2 regions of the Exiguobacterium sp. s143 genome follow, and region 1 is predicted to be linked to the other one. Evidence: a T-box and tRNA genes for the amino acid it is inferred to sense, from the RefSeq annotation. Region 1 holds a T-box; the other holds one or more tRNA genes.
The links. A T-box is a leader RNA that pairs with one kind of tRNA and senses whether it is charged. The one in region 1 lies ahead of ileS (isoleucine--tRNA ligase), so its partner is inferred to be a tRNA-Ile.

Region 1 (3,427 bases):
CGACGGATTCCGTCGATGTCGTCGTCCGGTGCAACAAGTCAGCCTTGTTTTTTGGAACGAACGTCGTGTCACACGCTTCACACTCCCAGACGTTCAGTGGTGTACCCCAGTAGCGATTACGACTGATGTTCCAGTCGACGAGTTGCTCAAGGAATTTCCCGAACCGCCCTTCCTTGACGTGATCAGGATACCACGTCACAGACGCATTGTTCGCAAGGAGTTGTTTCTTGACGGCTGTCGTCTCGATGAACCAGTTGTCTTGTGCGTAATAGAGCAGTGGTGAGTCACATCGCCAACAATGCGGATAGCTGTGCGTATAGCGTTTTTTCGCAAACAAGCGTCCCCGTTCAGCAAGCAGCTGGATGATCGCGACGTCTGACTCTTTGACGAATCGACCAACGAGTGATGGAACGGCATCCGTGTAACAGCCAGCAGCATCGACGACATTAACGAACGACAGACCGTTTTCCCGGACGACCCGGTAATCTTCTTCCCCGTATGCTGGAGCAAGATGGACAAGTCCGGTTCCGCTCGTTGCTTGGACGAAGGACGCCCCGACGACCGTATGACCATTCTCTGGCGTCACGAAATCAAACGGTGGTTCATAACGCAAACCGACGAGTTCCGCACCGAGCTGTTCGGATACGACCTCGACGGATTCTGAGAACAGTTCAGCGACTAACGCTTTTGCGACAATGAATCGCTCTCCTTCAAACGCTACCGTGACGTACGTCAATTCCGGATGAACCGCCACCGCGACGTTTGCCGGTAACGTCCACGGTGTCGTCGTCCATGCAAGTAGAAACGTCTGCTCCATACCGACGATCGGAAGTTTGACCGTCGCCGATAAGTCCGTCACGTCCTGATAGCCTTGCGCGACTTCATGGGAACTGAGTGATGTCTGACAGCTCGGACAATACGGTGACACACGGTGTCCCTTCGTCAACCAGCCTTTGTCATGGATCGTCCCGAGGATATGCCAGACGCTTTCGATATACTCGTCCTCCATCGTCACGTAAGGGTCATCCATATCGACCCAGTAGCCGAGTTTTTCCGTGAAGGAGCGCCACTGTGCTTCGTAGGAGAAGACACTTTCCTTACAGCGTGCGATGAATGCTTCAACACCATAGTCTTCGATCGCTTGTTTGCCGGAGATTCCGAGTTGTTTCTCGACACCGAGTTCGACCGGTAGTCCATGCGTATCCCAGCCAGCTTTTCGCTCGACCCGGAACCCTTTCATCGTCTTATAGCGGGCGACGGTATCCTTGACGGTTCGTCCGAGCGCATGACCGACGTGGGGTAAACCGTTCGCAGTCGGCGGTCCTTCGTAGAATACGAATTCCGCTTCCGTGCGTTGCTCAATCGATCGTGCGAAGACCTGGTCTTGTTTCCATCTGTTTCGGACACGCGCCTCGCGTTGTTGTACGGTTTCTGCTTGGTTTTGTGACGTCATCTCTTGTTCGCTCCTTTGTCAGTAACTAAGAGAATACAAAAAAGTCCGCCCCCTTTGACAGGGACGGACTTCACCGCGATACCACCCATATTCCGTCGAGAATACTCGTTCTCGACAGCACTTAGTTGCACACTATCATGTGCATTCCATGTAACGGTGGACACCCGGTCACGCTTACTGAATGGTTCAGCGTGACTTCTCAGAGAGGATCTTCATGATTGATCTGGCTACCGGTTCTCAGCAATCCCGGTTTTCTGTAAGGCAGAGGGACAATCATTACTCTTTCTCGTCAACGAAATGATATGCTCTTGTTGTGGAGAATCTTACCATATGCCTTAAACACTGCACAATAACTTTTTACATTTTCTTGCAAAGGAGTTTTTTGAATGTTACATACTTTCCCAACGCTTAAAACGGATCGTCTCGTCTTACGCGAAGTGTTACCCGAAGATGCTACGAGTGTCCTAGCCTATTTATCAGACGAACACGTCGTCAAACAGATGGGACTCGCCGCCTTTCAATCAGAAGCAGACGCGCTTGAAGAGATTGACTGGTATGCCTCAATTCGTCGAGATGGAACGGGTATCCGGTTCGGGATCGCATTACAAGAAGACGATGTCATCATCGGCAGTTGCGGTTTCTTGAATCAAGCGGAACGCCATCAGCGGGCAGAACTTGGGTTTGAGTTGAGCCCTGCCTATCAGGGACAAGGCATCGCGAAGGAAGCATCGCTTGCGCTCATCGAATATGGCTTTACAGAACTTTCGCTCAACCGGATCGAAGCACTTGTCCTACCAGCAAACACCGCTTCGCAACGATTGCTTGAACGGCTCGGATTCCAGCGTGAAGGGTTGCTTCGTCAATATGAGAAAACGCGTGGACAATTCGATGATTTGTATATGTACTCGATATTGCGAAGTGATTGGTTTCAAATTTAATCTATAAAAACATTCCCTTCATTTCAAAATGATTGAAATCTAAAAAGGTGATATTGGAATATACTGTTAGGTGTAAGAAATCATTTTTGTCATTTAAGGGGGAACCATCTTGAAGAAATGGATCGCAGCAGGTCTTGTATCATCATTAGCATTCGGTGTCATGCAGACATCAATCGTTGAAGCAAGTTCAAGTTCAAAAGAAGTGGCTAAACTGAAAAAGGAAAAAGCAGCACTCCAAAAACAACTAGCCGACGAAAAGAAAAAAACAAAAAAGTCGGAAAACGCTTATAAGACGTTACAAGGACAGCACACGAGCCTCTCAAAGTCTTATAAATCACTTGATACTAAGTACAAGAATCTTCAAATCGAGAACGAAGGGAACAAAAAGAAGATCAAAGAGCTTTCGACTGGGTATCGCCTTCTCGCATCTTCAAAATCACTTGTCACAGACGGAGCAGTCGTAACTGGTAAGTACAAAAATACAGAAAGTTTGTTGATGCTTGGTAAAACGCCATACGTACCATTACAATTGTTAGCAGACCTTTCAGGATTACCTCTAATCGAGACTTCCACCGCTTATGAAGTCGGAACACCACTTTCAGGTACATCACTTTCATCGATCCATATCGCCTCTTCATCGTTTGAATCGATTGAAAAAAATCAATCCATTTTAGCGAATGGTAAACTAAATAATCAAAACGTAATCTTATCAGGGTTCTTCAATGATGAATATGCTACTTTTAGTCTTGATCGAAAATATAAAAAATTATCTGGTCAACTGTCCCTTTTGACTGAACAAGCTTTGACAAAAAGTTCGAGTGACTTGAACTATGCGAGTCCAGAAGATGAAATGACACTTGTATTCTCCGACAATAACGGAAAAGAACTCGGTCGCTATGATGTTGTATATGGCGCGGATGAAATAGACTTTGATATTGATGTCACGGGTGTGGCGAATCTTCGTGTAACTGCAGAAGGAAACAGTACAGTTACTACATTGATTTCACCTGTACTGACAAAATAATAAAAAAAATAC
Region 2 (3,427 bases), on a different contig from region 1:
AGTGCGGGTCTGATGAATTTACGACAGGCAATCGGAGTCGTCATGGGGGCTAACATCGGAACAACGATTACGGCTTTCATCATCGGCTTTAACGTCAAGGAAGCTGCGCTTCCAGCAATCGCAATTGGTGCTTTCTTGATCTTCTTCTTCAATAAAGAACGGGTTCAATACATCGGACAGATTTTCTTTGGCTTCGGTGCATTGTTCTATGGTTTGACATTGATGGGCGACGGAATGGCTCCACTTGAGTCAAGTGTCTGGTTCCGTGAGTTGACGGTATCGATGTCGGATAATCCATTGCTTGGTGTATTCGTCGGAACGATCTTTACTGTTCTTGTCCAGTCGTCGTCAGCAACGATCGGCATCTTACAAGAGTTGTACGCTGGTGGCATGATCGATATCAAAGCGGCACTTCCGGTCTTGTTCGGTGATAACATCGGAACAACGATCACAGCAGTACTTGCAGCACTTGGTGCGTCGATTGCAGCTAAACGGACAGCAGCGGCACACGTCATCTTCAACATTATCGGAACAGTATTGTTCCTGATTGCATTACCAATCTTCTCAAGCTTCATTACGTCGATCACAGGCGCGCTTGATTTAGGTCCAAAAATGCAAATCGCCTTTGCACATGGAACATTCAATGTCGTCAATACGTTGATTCAATGTTGGTTCATTGCGCAAATCGCATGGCTTGTACAAAAAATCGTACCGGGTACGGATACGACGATTGATTCGAAACCGCGTCATCTCGATCAGAACATCTTGAACCAATCTTCGGCACTTGCTTTGAATCAAGCAAAGCTCGAAGTATTGCGAATGGGAGAATTCTCGAAAGACGCACTTGCAAAAGCGCACCGTTACACGCAATCGCATGATAAGAAAGATGTTTCAGAATCAGAGCAGATTGAATATGCGATCAACCATTTAAATACAGAAGTCACGAGTTATCTCGTTAAAGTAGCGGCACATGATTTATCAGAGCGTGAATCAAATGAACACTCGTTACTGATGCACGCTGTCAATGATTTCGAACGAATCGGTGACCACGTCGAAAACATCGTTGAATTAGTCGATTTCCAAATCGTCAACCGAATTCAGTTCACATCAGCTGCGAAGAAAGAGCTTGATGACATGTATGCCTTGACGCAAGAAATCGTCGATTGTGCCGTACGCGCTGTCGAAGAGGATGATGTCACACGAGCTCGCAAAGTTCTAGAACTCGAAGGTAAACTCGATGCACTCGAACGGTCATTCCGGAAGCATCACGTCCTTCGTGTTAACGCTGGCGAATGTACGGGACAAGCAGGGATGATCTTCGTCGATCTCTTGTCAAACCTCGAACGAATTGGCGATCACGCTGTCAACATCACGGATCTCGTCCTTGAACAGCGGACGGCTTTAACGAACTAAGTGAAATACGATTTTCTTATGACGGCTGATTTCAAAAAAATGAAATCAGCTGTTTATTTTTTTGAAATAGCATATTGACAAGTTTCGCCACATCTCGTAATCTAGTAAGAGTAAGAAACATACATCATGGCGGTGTAGCTCAGCTGGCTAGAGCGTACGGTTCATACCCGTGAGGTCGTGGGTTCGACTCCCTCCGCCGCTACTATTACTTAAGGACCCTTAGCTCAGCTGGTTAGAGCTGACGGCTCATAACCGTCCGGTCGCAGGTTCGAGCCCTGCAGGGTCCATTCAGTAGAACGCTTCTCGTTGAAAAACGGGAAGCGTTTATTTTTGTTCCCCCGGGGAATAGTAAAGATATTGTAATAATATTCATACTATAGTAACTAAGGGAGAGCGAAGAGAGATGGAACGTAACCATACGATGATGCAGTTTTTTGAGTGGCATGTAGAGAATGATGGGAAGCACTGGCAACGCTTGAAAGAGCGGGCGCCTGAATTACGTGCTGCCGGCATCACGTCCGTGTGGATTCCACCGGCGTCAAAAGGTCAATCGGATGAAGATACAGGATATGGCATCTATGACGTCTATGATTTAGGCGAATTTGATCAAAAAGGAACGGTCCGTACGAAATACGGTACGAAAGATGAACTCGTCGAAGCGATCCAGGTTGCTCGGGAGAACGATATCGCTGTTTACGCTGATGTCGTCATGAACCATAAAGCAGCAGCCGATGAACTCGAGACGATCAATGTCGTCGAAGTCCATCCGGAAGATCGTTCGAAAGAAATTTCAGAAGAGTTTGAAATCGAAGCTTGGACGAAGTTTACGTTCCCAGGACGTAACGGAAAATATTCAGATTTCATCTGGACACATGAATTTTTCAATGGAACGGATTTTGATGCCCGTGAAGAAAAGACGGGTGTCTTTAAAATTTCCGGTAAAAATAAAGATTGGAATGATCAAGTCGATGATGAATTCGGAAACTATGACTATTTGATGTTCGCGAACATCGATTATAATCACCCGGAAGTCCGAGAAGAAATGATCCGCTGGGGACATTGGTTCCAAGAAACAATTGATTGCCAAGGTTTCCGACTCGATGCCATCAAACATATCAACTATGAATTCGTTCATGAATTCGCAAAATCAATGATTGAAAAAAGTGAAGGTGACTTCTATATGGTCGGTGAGTTCTGGAAATCAGATCTCGATGATTGTCGTCATTTCCTTGATAGCGTCGACTATACGATCGATTTGTTCGATGTTCCGCTTCATTATAAGTTCCATGAAGCTTCGAAGCTGGGACAGGAGTTTGATATGACGACATTGTTTGCAGATACCCTTGTCGAATCACACCCGACGAATGCCGTCACGTTCGTCGACAATCACGATTCTCAACCGGGGGAATCACTTGAGTCGTGGGTGGATGACTGGTTCAAACAACACGCTTACGCGGCGATTTTACTTCGTAAAGACGGTTACCCATGTGTCTTCTACGGTGACTATTATGGAGTGCAAGGACCACATCCGGTAGAAGGGAAAAAAGAAATGATCGATGCTTTACTCTATGCACGGTATCACAAAGCATATGGTGAGCAAGAAGATTATCTCGATGATCCACATTGTGTCGGTTGGGTTCGTCGTGGAGTTGAGGAAATTGAGAACTCTGGCTGTGCGGTCTTATTGTCGAATGCCGATATGTGTGAAAAACGGATGTTCGTTGGTGAAGAACGGGCAGGCCAAGAATGGTTCGACTATACGAACCATCAAGATCACCCTGTCGTGATCGACGATGAAGGATTTGGTGTCTTCCCAGTTCCAGGTGGTGGTGTCTCAGTTTTTGCTCCACGAGAAGTCAAGTAAATCCGAGGGTCTTGACTTGCGTCAACACAGGTTCTTTTGCTAGTCTTAAAGGGTATTGAAGTTTTCGAAAATAGCACAAAGGGGGACATGAACATGTCAAAATTTGAATTACCAGAACTCGGCTACGCTTATGATGCGCTTGAGCCACAT

Region 2: it has a tRNA-Ile gene. The T-box ahead of ileS (isoleucine--tRNA ligase) is inferred to sense a tRNA for this amino acid. The anticodon was not compared.

What each region holds. Positions count from the first base shown of each region.
Region 1 is NZ_JACSMX010000001.1:44,661-48,087, reverse strand. It holds gene ileS (isoleucine--tRNA ligase) at 1-1,453, opposite strand, end outside; T-box leader at 1,510-1,755, opposite strand; gene KNQ03_RS00285 (GNAT family N-acetyltransferase) at 1,840-2,391, shown strand; gene KNQ03_RS00280 (hypothetical protein) at 2,501-3,415, shown strand.
Region 2 is NZ_JACSMX010000002.1:201,953-205,379, forward strand. It holds gene KNQ03_RS09250 (Na/Pi cotransporter family protein) at 1-1,413, shown strand, start outside; tRNA gene KNQ03_RS09255 (tRNA-Met) at 1,542-1,615, shown strand; tRNA gene KNQ03_RS09260 (tRNA-Ile) at 1,627-1,700, shown strand; gene KNQ03_RS09265 (alpha-amylase) at 1,817-3,277, shown strand; gene KNQ03_RS09270 (superoxide dismutase) at 3,371-3,427, shown strand, end outside.